DNA from 2 places in the Vibrio fortis genome. Region 2 is predicted to be linked to the other one. Evidence: predicted binding sites of a transcription regulator. Region 2 holds the regulator's gene; the other holds the start of a gene.
The links. Region 2 encodes CRP, which controls carbon source genes, mostly activating them, when cyclic AMP is high. Its sites were predicted from a motif close to TGTGANNNNNNTCACA; they were not measured.
Positions count from the first base shown of each region.

Region 1: cdd (cytidine deaminase) is a predicted target of CRP. The motif match lies at 2,936-2,951, and genes of this name have one in related genera.

Region 1 covers NZ_AP025487.1:1,791,755-1,799,026, reverse strand. Annotated here, with positions in the region: gene OCV50_RS07760 (thiopurine S-methyltransferase) at 1-488, shown strand, start outside; gene purT (formate-dependent phosphoribosylglycinamide formyltransferase) at 600-1,775, opposite strand; gene cdd (cytidine deaminase) at 1,944-2,831, opposite strand; gene OCV50_RS07745 (CidB/LrgB family autolysis modulator) at 3,168-3,845, opposite strand; gene OCV50_RS07740 (CidA/LrgA family protein) at 3,847-4,218, opposite strand; gene sbcB (exodeoxyribonuclease I) at 4,265-5,689, opposite strand; gene OCV50_RS07730 (sterol desaturase family protein) at 5,888-6,736, opposite strand; gene OCV50_RS07725 (DUF2804 domain-containing protein) at 6,801-7,272, opposite strand, start outside.
Region 2 covers NZ_AP025487.1:2,945,815-2,954,357, reverse strand. Annotated here, with positions in the region: gene OCV50_RS13160 (aspartate aminotransferase family protein) at 1-115, shown strand, start outside; gene astA (arginine N-succinyltransferase) at 225-1,244, shown strand; gene astD (succinylglutamate-semialdehyde dehydrogenase) at 1,277-2,734, shown strand; gene OCV50_RS13145 (DUF1338 domain-containing protein) at 2,938-3,729, shown strand; gene crp (cAMP-activated global transcriptional regulator CRP) at 3,926-4,558, opposite strand; gene OCV50_RS13135 (phosphoribulokinase) at 4,800-5,669, opposite strand; gene OCV50_RS13130 (YheU family protein) at 5,747-5,959, opposite strand; gene OCV50_RS13125 (hydrolase) at 6,052-7,029, opposite strand; gene OCV50_RS13120 (TIGR02444 family protein) at 7,185-7,673, opposite strand; gene OCV50_RS13115 (ABC transporter ATP-binding protein) at 7,670-8,543, opposite strand, start outside.

The sequences.
Region 1 (7,272 bases), 1.2 Mb from region 2:
TGGCATCAAAGCATGCTGAAGTGCAGGGCGTTGAGCTAAGCCAAATAGCTGTCCGCGCGTTTTTCGCTGAACACTTTTATACGCCGATGGTGACGCAGGTTAATGGTCAACATGAGCTGTACCAGTTTGATGAGCTGAGTATCTACACAGGCGATTACTTCACAGCGCCAATTCAAGCCGTTGATACTATTTACGACCGTGCTTCTTTAGTGGCATTGCCGAAAGAGATGCGAGTTCAGTATGTCGAGCGTTTAAAGCAGCTATTGAAACCCGGAGGTAAGATTCTTCTGGTCACTTTAGATTATATTCAGGAAGAGATGAGTGGCCCTCCGTTTAGTGTACCAAGAGACGAAGTCGAGCAACTGTTTTCTGGCTATAAGATTACGCAATTGAATCAAGATATTGCGGATGAAGATCATCCTAAGATTGCTAAAAAAGGTCTATCTCGCTTTAGTGAAGAGGTCTACTTGATCGAGTGTCAGGGTTAAGACGAATAGCGAGTTGCGCATAGCTTAACGTCGAAAAAGAAAAGACGGGCACATTAGCCCGTCTTTTTTGTACTCAGTAATATGAACGACCGAGCATAATTACTTTACAAATTAGTAGATCACTTTGACCTTCGAAGCGCTCTCTACAGCATCTTCAATCGCAGATTCAATGCTGTTACGACGAGTTAGAGCAACACCCAAGCGGCGTCGGCCATTGATATCTGGTTTACCAAATAAGCGAACCTGCGTTTGAGGCGCGCTCAACGCATTTTCTAAACCTTCAAAACGAATATTAGTTGAAGTGCCTTGTCCAAGAACAACAGCAGAAGCACATGGTCCGTATTGAGTGATTCCCTTGATCGGCATGCCCGTAAATGCGCGTACGTGCAGTGCAAATTCAGAAGAGTCTTGCGACAGTAGTGTCACTAGGCCGGTGTCATGTGGTCGTGGTGATACTTCGTTAAAGATAACGTGGTCGCCTTTAACGAACAGTTCAACACCAAAGATGCCGTAACCACCTAGAGCGTCAACCACTTTACCGGCCGTGTATTGTGCAGCTTTTAATGCATTGTCAGACATGACTTGTGGTTGCCATGATTCGCGGTAGTCACCGTCTTCTTGGCGATGGCCAATTGGCGCACAGAAGTGAACGCCGTCCACTGCACGAACAGTGAGAAGAGTGATCTCATAATCGAAGTCGATGAAGCCTTCAACAATCACACGCCCAGCGCCAGTACGACCACCTTCTTGTGCGTAATCCCACGCTTTTTGAATGTCTTCTTCTGTTTTAATAACGCTTTGCCCCTTGCCTGAAGAGCTCATTACAGGCTTAACCACACATGGTGTACCTGCGAACTCTACTGCTGCTGCGAAATCTTCGTATGTATCGGCAAAGCGGTATGGCGATGTCATCAGTTGTAACTCTTCCGCCGCAAGACGACGAATACCTTCACGATTCATCGTTAGCTTGGTTGCGTTAGCTGTAGGGACGACATTTAAGCCTTTCTCTTCCAACTCAACCAGTTTATTGGTGGCGATAGCTTCAATTTCAGGTACTACGTAATCCGGCTTTTCTAGCTCGATAATTGCTTCAAGTGCATCGCCATCTAACATGTCTAACACATGACTGCGATGAGCGACTTGCATTGCAGGGGCATCTGGGTAGCGATCACATGCAATCACTTCTAGACCTAAACGTTGACACTCAATAGCGACCTCTTTACCAAGCTCACCAGAGCCAAGTAGAAGTACACGAGTAGCATTGTCACGAGTGGCGGTACCAAACATAGTTATTCCTTCCGATCTTTTGAACGAGTAATTGAGAACGGGGTGATCATACTTATTCCAACCCCAAAAGCAAACGTTTGCGCAATGATTTTGGTGAATTTTAAGCATAAAAAAAGCAGCCCATTGGAATCGGGCTGCTGATGTAAATTACATGTTAACTTATTGCAATTAGATTGCTAAGTAAGTTACTGGAATATCAGGGTTAATTGCTTCAAGTGTTGATTGAGTATCCGCTAGGTGGCTAATCTTGCCTTCTGCGTTTTCAACCAGAGCTGCGCTCTCAATTTGGTCGAAGTCAAAACCAGCAAGCATTACTTGAATCATCGCCACTTGAAGTGGAGGTAAGCTTGGGTTGAACGCAGCGTTTTCTGCGTAGGCACCTGTGAAGATGTCACCGTTAGCCAATTGTAGAGACACACCGCTTAGGTTCTTGGTGTATGGAGCATGGCTACGGTTCATCGACTCTAGAGCTTTGACTACGATAGGTGCTGTCTCTTCAGTCGTGTACTTATGGTCAAGCTCTGTCATTAGGCCTTCGGTGATACCCAGATCAGAAGGGCCGAAAGAGTCTGGTAGATAATCTTGTAGTGAACGCTCTTCACGTTCTGGTAGCTGGATTTTAAGCTCTTTTGCTGTCGTCAGCTCATTCATAAATTGACGACAGTGGCCACAAGGGCTGTAGTTGATGGTGACATCAGTAAGTCCCTTTTCGCCTTTCATCCAAGCGTGGCTGATCGCTGCTTGTTCAGCATGAACCGTTTGTCCAAGCTGGGCGCCTGCAATTTCCATGTTTGCACCGAAGTAGAGGTGACCTGAAAGGCCGCGCACCACTGCACCAACGTAGAAATCAGAAAGTGGGGCATATGAGAATGCCGCTGCAATTGGCAGTAAAGCTAGGCGAACTTCTTTATCAGAAAGACCGCTTGCATCCAGCAAGCTTTGAAACTGCTCTTTAGAAATAGTGGCGTCAAAGTTGTCTGCTAATACGATGTCACTTAAAAGTGCTTTCAATGAAGCTGGAGCACTTTCCAGCGCCAGGGTAATACGACTGTTCATGTTGAATCCTTAATTGACCTTAGGCTTTAAGTTTATGCAATACTCAGGAATTTTCTGTGATCATTGTCACTATTGTATGTCGGTTGTTACATTGTGTTGCACAATTAGAGTGAGGTCACAAATGAAATCGTTTGCAGCCGGCAAAGTGTAATTGATGTCACAAATTGTCAGGTGCATCACATTGCATTAATAAATAGCTTAGCGGAAAAAAAGAGCGCAATTTCCAATGTGTTGTTGGAAAAGCGCTCTAATTTTTATAGAAAAATGGTAGTGGCATACGTCTTCAGTAGTGGCTCACTATTTCGATAGCATAAGTTGTTGGCTGGATATCGAGGTTCATGAGTACAACCACAGCACCAAAGAAAACACCGATGGCGCGAGTATTGACGTGATCACACCACATAAAACCAAAGCCAATGAGCTAAATGCCGCATCACGCGGGTCTTTCTCGGCGCTGGTCGCAGTGCCCAAGGCGTGAGAAACGGTGCCCATAGTCAATCCACGAGCGATTGGACTCTTAATACCAATCAGGTTGTAGATCGGGTAAGCGAATATTGCACCGAACAGGCCGACAAGCAGAACCAATATTGCAGCGATTGCAGCTTCACCACCTAAATGGCTGGAGACTTCCATTGCAATTGGCGTTGTGACGGACTTACCTAACAAGCTAGCGATTAGTCCAAGGTCTGCATGAAATGCGGCGGCAATTAAAGAAGCACTCAGCATCGACATCAAGCTACCGACTGCACAAGCGAGAGTGATGATACGCCAATTCGCGCGGATCTGAGGCAGTTGTTCATACAATGGATATGCTAAGGCAACCACTGCTGGTTGCAGCATGTAGGTAATCCAAGTGTTATCTGCGTAATACTCTTCGAATGGTACACGCCAGTAGGTCAGTATCGGAATAATAATGGCGAGACTGATCAATAGAGGATTACACAAAGGTGAATTCACCTTTTGACTGATCCAACGGGCAAATAGAAATACAACAATGGTCAATAGAATCCACATGTTATTTACCCTTCGCAATAATTCGGTCCAAAAACCAAGAGAGTGATACTAAAACGATCAGTGTACCGCCAATGGCACTGGCTAAAATAGGTAGAGCGTTGGCGACTAACATGTCGAAATGTTCCATCAGCCCGACACTGATTGGTACGAACAAAAGGATCATGAAACGGATGATCAGGCTCGCACCGGGTTGTACCCAGTGAGGGGGTATGATTCCGATCACCATCGCAAAGAAAAGCAGCAGCATGCCAAAGATACTTCCAGGAATCGAAGTATCAAGAAGGCTCTGTATGGCATTACCGGCTGTCAGTGAGCCGATGATCAAGGTAAAGGAGATCATCAGGTACACGAGTTGGATCAGTCTTTCTTTCAAAAGGTGTCTCTGTAGTTAGGTTAAGTTGTGAAGTTAAGTCGATGTATTAGCTAGCCAACTTCTCTACGTATTGATATACGGCTTTCAGTATCGCCATCTTCTTCTCGTCGTTTTCATGCTCATGAGCAAGATTCTCAAGGTTAAGCATGTAATCTTCAAGTCGACTTTCGTAAAACTCACGGCAGTGATTGGCCCATTTTTGCTGTTCTGATTCATCAAGCGTCCAAGGATAGTGGCGCGCTTTATACCTGAATAGTAGAGGTTCAATACGTTCGTCAGCAAAACTAATATCTAGAGCCGCAAGATTGTTTGGCTCTGTTTGGCGAATGATGTCCATCGCCGCTTTGTCAGAAGGCGAGAAGAAACCATCGTACAATTGAGTATCGACGTCGTTGTCTTTTTCATACTCACGTTCTACCGAATAAAGCCCGATGAGTTTTTCACGGATCTCTGGATGCTCACGAAGAAGCGCTAAGTTGGCTAGACATTGCTGACGGTCAATACCAATAGTCTCTGCATTCTCGGCTGTGAGTGTTTTCGCAGGCGCGAGAATCGGGCACTTGTTGAGTTGTACCAGCTTGATCGGCACTGGTAGTTCATCAGGGCCTAGTTCGCTGTGTTTGGTATAAAGCCTTTCACGTAACGCGTCTGTATCTAACTCAAGCAGAGGGCTTGGATCTTTCGCTAGGTCGACCACGATAACTGCATTTTGATTGGTCGGGTGCCAAGCCATTGGCACAATCCAACTGGTGTAGTTGCACTCTTTACCAAGCATGCCCGAAACGTGCATCAGTGGTGTCATGTTTACGATGTCGACCAGCTCGTTGAGCTTGCGTTTGTGGCGCATGTTGTACAAGTAGTCGAACATTTTCGGTTGTGCAGCTTTGATCTTTTTCGCCAGTTCAATGGTGGCAACTACGTCAGCCATCGCATCGTGGGCATTTTCGTGTTCGATACCGTTAGCCACAGACAGGTGCTCTAACTTAAAGCTCGGGAATCCTTCTTCATTTTCTGGCCAAACAATGCCATCTGGACGTAATGCATGGACAGCACGCATGACATCCAATAGGTCCCAGCGAGAGTTGCCGTTCTGCCAGCTCCATGCATACGGATCAATGAAGTTTCGGTAACAGGTATAACGTGTCACTTCATCATCGAAACGAATGCTGTTGTAACCAAGGCTAGTGGTATTTGGTTTAGATAACTCAGCGTGAATCTTCGCGATAAACTCTGGCTCAGGTAGACCTTGTGACATCGCTTTTTGTGGCGTGATTCGTGTGATTAATGCAGCTTCAGGTGCAGGTAGATAATCAGCGGGTGGTTGGCAATAGATGACCAGTGGCTCACCAATGATGTTGAAATCTTGGTCGGTGCGGACACCCGCAAATTGACTTGGTCGATCTTTAGCTGGGCTCGTACCCCAAGTTTCGTAGTCGAAGAAGAAATAGGTCGGCTGATTATCTGAGCTCATTGAATATCCTGACAGTAGATAGGGTCTACTGTGACTGAAGGTGACTTTTCCTCAGTATCTGACAGGAAGCGGTGACGGTGCAAGCCGCATTGTAAATAAATTTCATCAAATCGATGCATTACTATTCAATTAAGCCAAATAGCAAAGCTGATGGTATTAAAACTCATTAATCCTATTAAATTTAGGAATATATCAATATTAATCGGATGGGGGTGTAAACATCATTCTGAGCTTTTTAGGCCAGCTATATTCACTGTTTCGCAAGTCTTGGAAAATGAGTTTCCACTCTTGAAAAGTAACGGTTATTGGATTGTCACTGTTGACTGGTTTTGTCGTACCGTAGCGAACGGTTTCCACCTCGGGTTCAAACGTGCCGAATAGTTTGTCCCAGATGATGAGCACGCCAGCGTAGTTTTTGTCGATATATTGCGGATTGCGACCATGATGTACACGGTGGTGAGAAGGCGTATTGAAAACCCACTCCAAAGGACCTAGCGTGCGTATCCATTGCGTATGAACAAAGAACTGCAAACCGAGGTTGAGAAGCACGACGAATACCACCCATTTTGGCTCGAAACCGATGATTACCAGAGGCAACCAGAACACCCACATGCCTGATATTGGGTACATCAAACTTTGACGAAACGCAGTGCTGAAGTTCATTCGTTCAGAGCTATGGTGGGCTACATGCGATGCCCACATCCAGCGTGTTCGATGACTGGCTCGGTGGAACCAGTAATAGAAAAAGTCTTGCAGTACCATTAATAATAGGAAGCTAGCTAGCCCCATTTCTATATCCATTAACCTCCAACCAAAGAGCCAAAGGTAGAGGTGTGCGACCAATAAGCCCGTGAGCAAATCCGATAGTTGATGCATTCCAGCTAGCGTAAAATTGCAGGCAACTTCTGGAAGAGTGTAGCGAGAGTTTTCGGGTAGATGGTTTTGTTTTTGTCCAATGAAATATTCTGCCAGCATACAAACGATAAAAAGCGGTGCAAGTACCACGAGTAACCATTCCGGATTATTAATGAGTGACTCTATATTCATCTGATGCCTCAGTGTGTAGTAGTAACAGTTGGGTTATTGCGTGGGTTAGTGAATTGATATGGGCTTACCAACGAGCAAAGTGGTCTTCGGTTAAACCAAGCACATGATCAAGCTGGTGGATGACTCCATTGTTGTCTTTTATTGAACCTGAAAAGTGGCCGATGAACTGACGAAAATTGCTCTTGAGTACGAGGAAGTTCAGTTTTTCGCTGCGTTTATTGCAAGGCGTGAAAGTGAGATCAATTCGGCGATCTTCAGAGTGAACCTGCCAAGGTTGCGTGATGTCATCGCGATCAAATTCAAAGTAGACCGAAGGAAGTAGGTGCTTAATACCATTCACCCACAGTGCGTTCTCGCAGGTTCCGGTTTCATTAACTCCTGCAGCCAGGTTCAACCCTAAACGAGTGGATTGAGAAGATTCATCGAAAAGGTGTGTGTTTATGCTCGCCCAGCGCCAACTGGTTTCTCTGCGCATATAACCAGCAGAAAAGTCATACCCTCCCAATGCGTTGTCGAGATTTACGTCATTCCCATCA
Region 2 (8,543 bases):
GGTGTTGGTTGCGGGTGCAAACGTGGTTCGTTTCACACCATCACTTGTGATCACTAAAGAAGAAATTGAAGAGGGCTTAGCAAAACTAGATAAAGCAATTGCTTCGCTAGTATAAGCCTCAAGCGGCGTCATAGAAATGATCGCCACAAGAGCGATCTCATGACGCACAGCTCAAGGCCCAAGCTTAATGTTTTGGGCCTGTTTTGCATCTGGAGGGAATAATGATGCTTGTTGTACGCCCAATTAAATTATCTGATTACGATGCGCTACACACATGTGCGGTCGAATCAGGACATGGATTCACATCACTTCCGGTTAATGAAGAACTGTTAACCAATCGAATTACACACTCTGAATATAGCTTTGCCAAAGAAAACGTCACTGAGCCGGGTGACGAAGGTTACCTAATGGTAGGTTTTGACGTTGAAACTGGGGAAGTTGCTGGCACGACTGGTATTGAAGCCTCGATTGGCTGGGACGTGCCTTTTTACTCTTACCACATCAGTAAAGTGGTGCATTCGTCGCAACGACTTAAAGTAAATAACGTCGTTAAGCTACTGACATTTGGCAATAACTACACAGGTTGCAGTGAGATTTGTACGCTTTTCTTACGCCCTGATTACCGTAAAGGTTTAAACGGTCGCTTAATGTCTAAGTGTCGTTTCCTATTAATGGCTGAGCACCCAGAGCGTTTCTCTGAAACCATTTTTGCGGAGATGCGTGGCGTGTCGGACGACGAAGGTAACTCTCCGTTCTGGCAGTGGCTACAAGAGCACTTCTTCTCAATCGACTTCACGTTGGCAGATTACTTAACGGGTATCGGTAAGAAAGGCTTTATCGCTGACCTTATGCCGAAACTACCAATTTACATCAACCTATTGAGCCAAGAAGCTCAAGACGTGATTGGTCAAGTGCATGATAAAACACGTCCAGCATTGAAACTGCTTGAGCGTGAAGGCTTTACCAACCGTGGTTATGTCGACATCTTCGACGCAGGCCCAACGGTTGAGTGTGACTTGCGTAATATTGAATCAGTGCGCCACTCGATTCGTGCTCAGGTTGAAATTAGTGAGCATGCAAGCTCTCAAGATTACCTGATTGGTAACACCTCATTTGAAAACTTCCGAGCGGTCGCTGCTAAAGGTGCTTATGACCAAGCGAGCGGTAAAGTGATCCTTGCGCCAAATGTGGCCGAGGCATTGGAAGTTAAAGAAGGCGATTTTGTTCGTATGTTGGCTCAATAGAGCTCGATGGTTAGTCAAAGAAGGATAGAAGTATGACTCAGTGGATTGCAGGGCAATGGGTAGCCGGTCAAGGCGAAGCGATGACATCAGTAAGCCCATACGACAACCAAGTAGTATGGAAGGGCGACAGTGCGACACCTGCTCAAGTTGAATCAGCGGTCGCTGCGGCGCGCGAAGCGTTCTTAACTTGGAAGAAACTTAGCTTTGCCGAGCGTGAAGCGATTGTGCTTAAGTTCGCGGAAAAAGTGAAAGAGAACAGCGAAGAGATCGCACAAATCATTGCTAAAGAGACGGGTAAACCTATCTGGGAAACTCGCACTGAAGCCGGTGCAATGGCAGGCAAGATTGCTATCTCAATTCGTGCATATCACGACCGTACTGGTGAATCATCACGTGAAGCTGCGGGCAACCAGATCGTCCTGCGTCACCGCCCTCTAGGTGTTATGGCAGTATTTGGGCCTTACAACTTCCCGGGCCACTTGCCTAATGGTCATATCGTACCTGCATTGCTATCGGGTAATACAGTTGTATTCAAACCATCGGAGCAGACACCGTGGACGGGTGAGTTTGCGATGAAGCTTTGGCAAGAGGCTGGCCTACCTGCCGGTGTAATTAACCTTGTTCAAGGCGCTAAAGAGACGGGTATTGCTCTAGCGGATGCGAAAGGCTTAGATGGCGTGCTGTTCACCGGCAGTGCTAACACGGGTCATATCCTACACCGTCAGTTTGCTGGTCAACCGGGTAAGATGTTGGCACTAGAAATGGGTGGTAACAACCCTATGGTGATCAGTGAACACTTTGGTGATGTGGATGCAACGGTATACACCATCATCCAGTCAGCCTTCATCAGTGCGGGTCAGCGTTGTACTTGTGCACGTCGTTTGTATGTTCCAGTGGGCGAGAAGGGCGATCAACTGCTCGATAGCCTAGTATCGGCAACTAAGAAGATTCGTGTCGACCAACCTTTCGCAGAGCCTGCACCGTTTATGGGTCCACAGATCTCAGAAGCAGCGGCTAAGTTCATTCTGGATGCACAAGCAAACCTGCAATCTTTAGGTGGTGTAAGCCTAGTGGAAGCAAAAGCGGGCGAAGCGGCGTTTGTTTCTCCAGGCATTATCGATGCAACTAACATTGCCGAGCTGCCAGATGAAGAGTACTTCGGTCCATTGCTACAAGTAGTTCGTTACCAGTCACTTGAGCAAGCCGTTGAACTGGCGAACGATACTCGCTTTGGTTTGTCTGCAGGACTGGTATCGACAGATGATTCAGAGTGGGAATACTTTGTTGACCATATCCGCGCGGGTATTGTTAACCGCAACCGTCAGCTGACCGGAGCAAGTGGTGATGCACCGTTTGGTGGTCCAGGTGCTTCAGGTAACCTACGTCCAAGCGCTTACTACGCAGCGGATTACTGTGCATACCCAATGGCATCGATGGAAGGCGGTGAGACTCAGCTTCCAGCGACATTTAGTCCTGGTATCGAACTGTAATCATTCATCATCACTAACAACGTAAACCATCAATCGGAGGCAGGGAAGTTTGGCCTCCTTTTGGATTACTCGCAGGGCGTCTGACTCCGCGAGATATAATTATAAATAAGTATGTCACAAGCTGATGGCTGCTGACTTTTTGTCGCAGCCTCTCATTTTCTAATCCAATCCTCTAGCTTGCTAGAACCCGACAAGGAGTCACCATGACACCCGATCTACTGTTCAAATCCCTGTGGGATGACTATATCGAACGCCTCTGCCCATCCGCTGAGAAGGTACATCAGCTGTTGAAAGAAGAGGAAGACCTCATTAATGATCACATCGCGCTGCGTACATTTAATGTCGCACCTTTGGGGATTGATACGCTGGCTAAACCCTTCTTGGCACTTGGCTATAAAGCGTGTGGTGACTACGTGTTTGAAAGCAAAAAGCTAGTGGCTAAACACTTTGAACACCCAGATCCAAACCAACCAAAAGTGTTCATCAGTGAATTGAAAGTAGAAGAATGTTCTCCTGAGCTACAAGCGATTGTTGCGAAGTTGGTAGCGCAGGTAGATGCAAGCAAGCTAGAAGGTCAAAATTTCCTATTCGGTGGTCGCTTATGGAACTTGGATTTCCAAGATTACAAACAACTGGCGACAGAGAGCGAATACGCTTCTTGGTTGGCGGCGCACGGTTACGGTGCTAACCACTTTACCGTGAGTGTGAATCAGCTAAATGAGTTCACCGAAGTACAAGCTGTGAATGATCACCTGAGTGCGTCTGGCTTTACAATCAACAGTGTCGGTGGCCAAGTAAAAGGCTCTCCAGAGGTTCTACTAGAGCAATCATCAACAATGGCTGACAAAGTTAAGGTTGAGTTCTCAGAAGGGGTAGAGTTGGTTCCAGGTGGTTTCTATGAGTTTGCTAAGCGCTACCCAATGGCCAATGGCGAGCTTTATACCGGATTTGTTGCTGCTTCAGCGGATAAGATCTTCGAGAGCACCAACGGTTAAAGAAAGATACGAGCACAGGCGTTGCCCTAAGATTCGGGCACGCTTCGCTTCGAGAATGTTTACAAGGCGAGAGCCTGATGTGTTTCATTCGTATCTCGTATCTCGTATCTCGTATCTCGTATCTCGTATCTAGATAAAGAAAAAGCCACCAAATTTGCATTTGGTGGCTTTTGAATTTTTGCTCGGTCAATCGAGATTAACGAGTACCGTAAACCACAATAGTTTTACCGTGAGCAGAAATTAGGTTTTGCTCTTCTAGCATCTTCAAGATACGACCTACAGTCTCACGTGAACAGCCAACAATCTGACCAATCTCTTGACGAGTGATCTTGATTTGCATGCCGTCTGGGTGAGTCATCGCATCAGGTTGTTTCGCTAGGTTTAGTAGCGTTTGTGCGATACGACCAGTAACGTCAAGGAACGCTAAGTCACCAACTTTTTGGCTGGTTACTTGAAGACGGCTAGCCATTTGCGCAGAAAGGCGCATCAGGATGTCTGGGTTCACTTGGATAAGTTGACGGAATTTCTTGAAAGAAATCTCTGCAACTTCACAAGGAGATTTTGCACGAACCCATGCAGTACGCTCTTGGTCTTCTTCGAATAGACCAAGTTCGCCGATAAAGTCGCCTTGGTTTAGGTAAGAAAGAATCATTTCCTTACCTTCTTCGTCTTTGATAAGAACTGCCACAGAACCCTTAACGATGTAGTACAGGGTCTCTGCCTTTTCACCAGCGTGAATCAGAGTACTCTTTGAAGGGTACTTATGAATATGACAGTGTGAAAGGAACCACTCTAATGTTGGATCGGTTTGAGGTTTACCTAGAACCATAATATCTCACTTCCTCTGCAGGGTATGCTTGCCGCTTTCCATATTTTAGCTAAGCCTGAATTTGACTTCTTAGGATAAGAGCACTTGTTCTGTGCTGCAAGCTATCTTGTGTTTCGGTTAAGAATAGTATCCTTTTTCAGTCACTATTTCTTGATTTTAATCGTGACCAAGCTACGATTTTTTACGCAAAATTGTGCACATGATCACGGTATGAAAAGTAATCAACCAGAATGCCATTCCGTTAGCCAATTTTTCCCGTTTCGATGAGCTGTTGTAAGATAGGTCTTACGATGAGCTCCATAGCAAAGCTCATTTTCCCACCTGGCACAACAAGCGTGTTATGACGTGACATAAATGAGCCATCAATCATAGCGAGTAGATACGGGAAATCGACGTTTTTGATACCACGCAAACGAATAACTACAAAACTTTCGTCAAGGCTAGGGATGCCTTTTGCATTAAGTGGGTTAGAGGTATCAACAGTCGGAACTCGCTGAAAATTGATATGCGTGCGCGAAAACTGTGGAGTGATGTAGTTGAGGTAATCATCCATAGAGCGAACAATGGAGTCCATTACTGCTTCACGGGAATGCCCACGATCGCGTGTGTCTCGGACGAACTTCTGAATCCACTCTAGGTTTACGATGGGTACCATGCCAATCAGCAGGTCAACGTGCTGTGATACGTTGACGTCGCCATCGACGACACCACCATGTAAGCCTTCGTAAAACATCACATCCGAGTTTTCAGGGATCTCTTGCCACGGAGTAAAGGTACCCGGCATTTGATTGTAAGGCACCGCTTCGTCAAAGGTGTGCAGGTAGCGTCGAACTTGCCCTGTACCTTCGTTGCCATATTGACGAAAGAACTCTTCAAGCGCACCAAAATCATTGGCTTGCGGGCCGAAGTAACTGATGTGCTTGCCTTGCTCTCGAGCTTTACGGATCTCGACATCCATTTCTGGACGAGTAAAGCGGTGGAAACTATCGCCTTCAACCCAAGCAGCCTTCACGTCCATCATGTTGAACATTTTTCGGAAAGCTTCTGAGGTGGTGGTGGTTCCGGCTCCTGAAGAACCCGTAACCGCAATAATTGGATGTTTAGCGGACATGACAACCCTTGTCGTTAGAATAACTTACTTGTTAGCAATCGTTTTCCACTATAACACGGCTATTTTTTTATGGCAGCCTAGAAGCGTTTAGTGAGTTGGATATCGACGGTTTCATGCAGCTCAGAAAAAACAATACTCGCTTCCCCTGATTGCAATTGCTGTTTCACTTGGTCGATTTTGGATTGCAATGAGATCTCAACATCACCGTAGTCGGTGCCTTCTCTGAGCACGAACTCTTTGATCAGATTGTCTAGAGTTTCAGGCGCGATGTCTTGCCATGGAATGATCATAAATACATCTCTCTTTTATGTTCATGGGTATGTGTTTGTAAAGGTGAGTGAGTGCAGCATAGCCGCTGTCAATTTACCTTATTGTGGCGCTATTATGCCGAATCCTGAATACTTTCATAGTAGGCAGGCAAAGCTTCTTCTAACCAAAATTTAGGGTTAAAGGTACTGCCTGTAATAAAGCCCACATGTCCGCCTTTCTGAAACAGTCGGTAATCGATGTTATCTGGCAGAATGAACTTAGGGATCACATCATCGGTCATGAAAGGATCGTCTTTGGCATGAATGATCTGCGTGGGCAGCTTGATGCGATTAAGCTTCGGCAACGCAGAACATTGCGCATAGTAGTCTTGAGCATTCTTAAATCCGTGCAGAGGAGCTGTGATCAGATCATCAAACTCATACAGTTTCTCGATCTTCTTGATCGTATCTGCTGTGATGCCTAATTTTTCTGAAAGCAGCTTCTCTTTCTTGAGTGCGTTGGATTTAAGTGAGTTCAACAAGTACTTCTTGTAAACCTTAGAGAACCCTTTTTCGATTCGACTTGAGCAACTGGCAAGATCAAACGGCGCTGAGACGATAGTGGCCGCAGAGAGCAGAGGATCATCGGCGTATTCGGCCAGATAGTTGGCTAACATGTTACCGCCTAAAGAGATACCGACCGCCACTTTAGGATTATTAGGAAACTGAGCATGCAGGTTTCTTAAGAAAAAGCGAGCGTCTTCCACTTCGCCTGAGTGGTAAGCACGAGCTAGACGGTTGGGCTTACCGCTGCAGCCACGAAAATGCATCATTACCGATAACCACCCATCTTCAGCGAACGCATTCATAAGGCCATTAGCGTAGGGGCTTTCAAAGCTGCCCTCAAGACCATGAAATAGTACGAAGATTGGCTTGCGGTCTAGACCTTCATTGCTTGGGTCTTCGCTCCATGCGAGATCGAGAAAATCATGGTCGGGTGTTTCCAATGTTTGCCAATGAGGGTGGAACAACGCCTGCTTGCGAATAAACCTAGGGACTAAGGTTTGAAGGTGGGGGTTAGATAGGCCAGTCGCAGCGGTAAAAATTGTCATAGTAGAGGTTCCATCATTCTCTGGGGCTGAGATATCACTCGCGTTTCTCTTTGAGCTTGGTCTATCTTGGCGAGCTGTGCAAGTGGTGAGTGATGAGTGTTGACCAAGAATTGACGTAGCTAATGCATTGAAACTTAAGTGCAGTAGCGTGATGTCTAGTTTATTACTCTGTGTTCTTCCGGTGCCAGTGGCTCTGAAAAGAACTCATAAAGTGACTCGGCGGAGAGTAGGCGGCAGTACTGCAATACCAAGGGTATATCGGTGTTCAATGTTAGAGGAAGACCATTGATACAGTCGACAAGGTCAGATTGTTGCTGCTTTTCTAGCTGAAGTTCGAATTGCAATGCTTCTCTATAAAGTGAGTCGACTACATGAGGTTTGAGATGTTTGCGCAGTTCTCGATAGCTAAGAAGCAGCGACTCTGAACGACCTAAGCATTGTTGAATGTGATGCCATTCAGTCTTTTCGAAAGCCAGCTGTTGCTCATCTAGCCATTTGAGGAGCAACAGTAGGTTTACATTGCCATGATATTGGTTTTGTAGGGTTAGGCATGCATCTTTAACACCACGAGCACTATAATAACTCAGGCTAAATTGCCAAAGTCTCTCTAGTGTTAGTGTGGTCGACGCATGCTCTGAACTCATAAGTTTTCCATATCCTGTTCCATCTGCTCAAGCTCTTCTTGAACAGACATCCACTCCATTTCAACCTCTTCAAGCTGAGATTTACTTGTTGCTTGGAGCGCGAGTACTTGATTAAGTTTAGCTTTGTTTTCGGCTTCATACAGAGAAGTATCAGACAATTGCTGCTCAGCGTCTTCAAGATCGGCTGTGAACTTGTCCATCTGCTTCTCGAACTGAGTCAGCTTTTTACGCAGTGGCGCTGTTAGTTTTCTAAACTCTGCCTCACGACGTTTCTGCTCTTTCTTTGCCGCTGCGCTATTGGCACCATCTTTAGCAGGAGCTTGCGCTTGAGCCTCTTTACGCTCGAGTTTTTGCTGATCAGTCAGCCACTTGTAATAGTCGTTGAGGTCGCCGTCAAAAGGTGCAACTTGGCGGTCATGCACTAGATATAGGTCATCGGTAGTTGCACGCAGTAAGTATCTGTCGTGCGATACAATCACCATTGCGCCCTCGAAGGTTTGCAACGCCATGGTTAACGCTTGACGCATGTCGAGATCCAAGTGGTTGGTTGGTTCATCGAGTAGCAGTAGGTTCGGCTTTTGCCAAACCAGCAGAGCTAATACCAAGCGTGCTTTTTCACCACCAGAGAACGGTGCGACCTTATCAAGTGCTTTATCACCTTGGAAACCAAAGCTACCTAAGTAATCGCGCAGCTGTTGTTCTGTATGCTTCGGCGCAATCTGCATCATGTGTTGCAGCGGCGTCTCTTCTGGATGCAGTGTCTCCAATTGATGCTGTGCAAAGTAGCCGATCTTTACACCCTGCGAATAGCTCAGCTCACCCGCTTGTTGTTTCAGTTCACCAGAAAGCAGCTTGATCAGCGTCGATTTA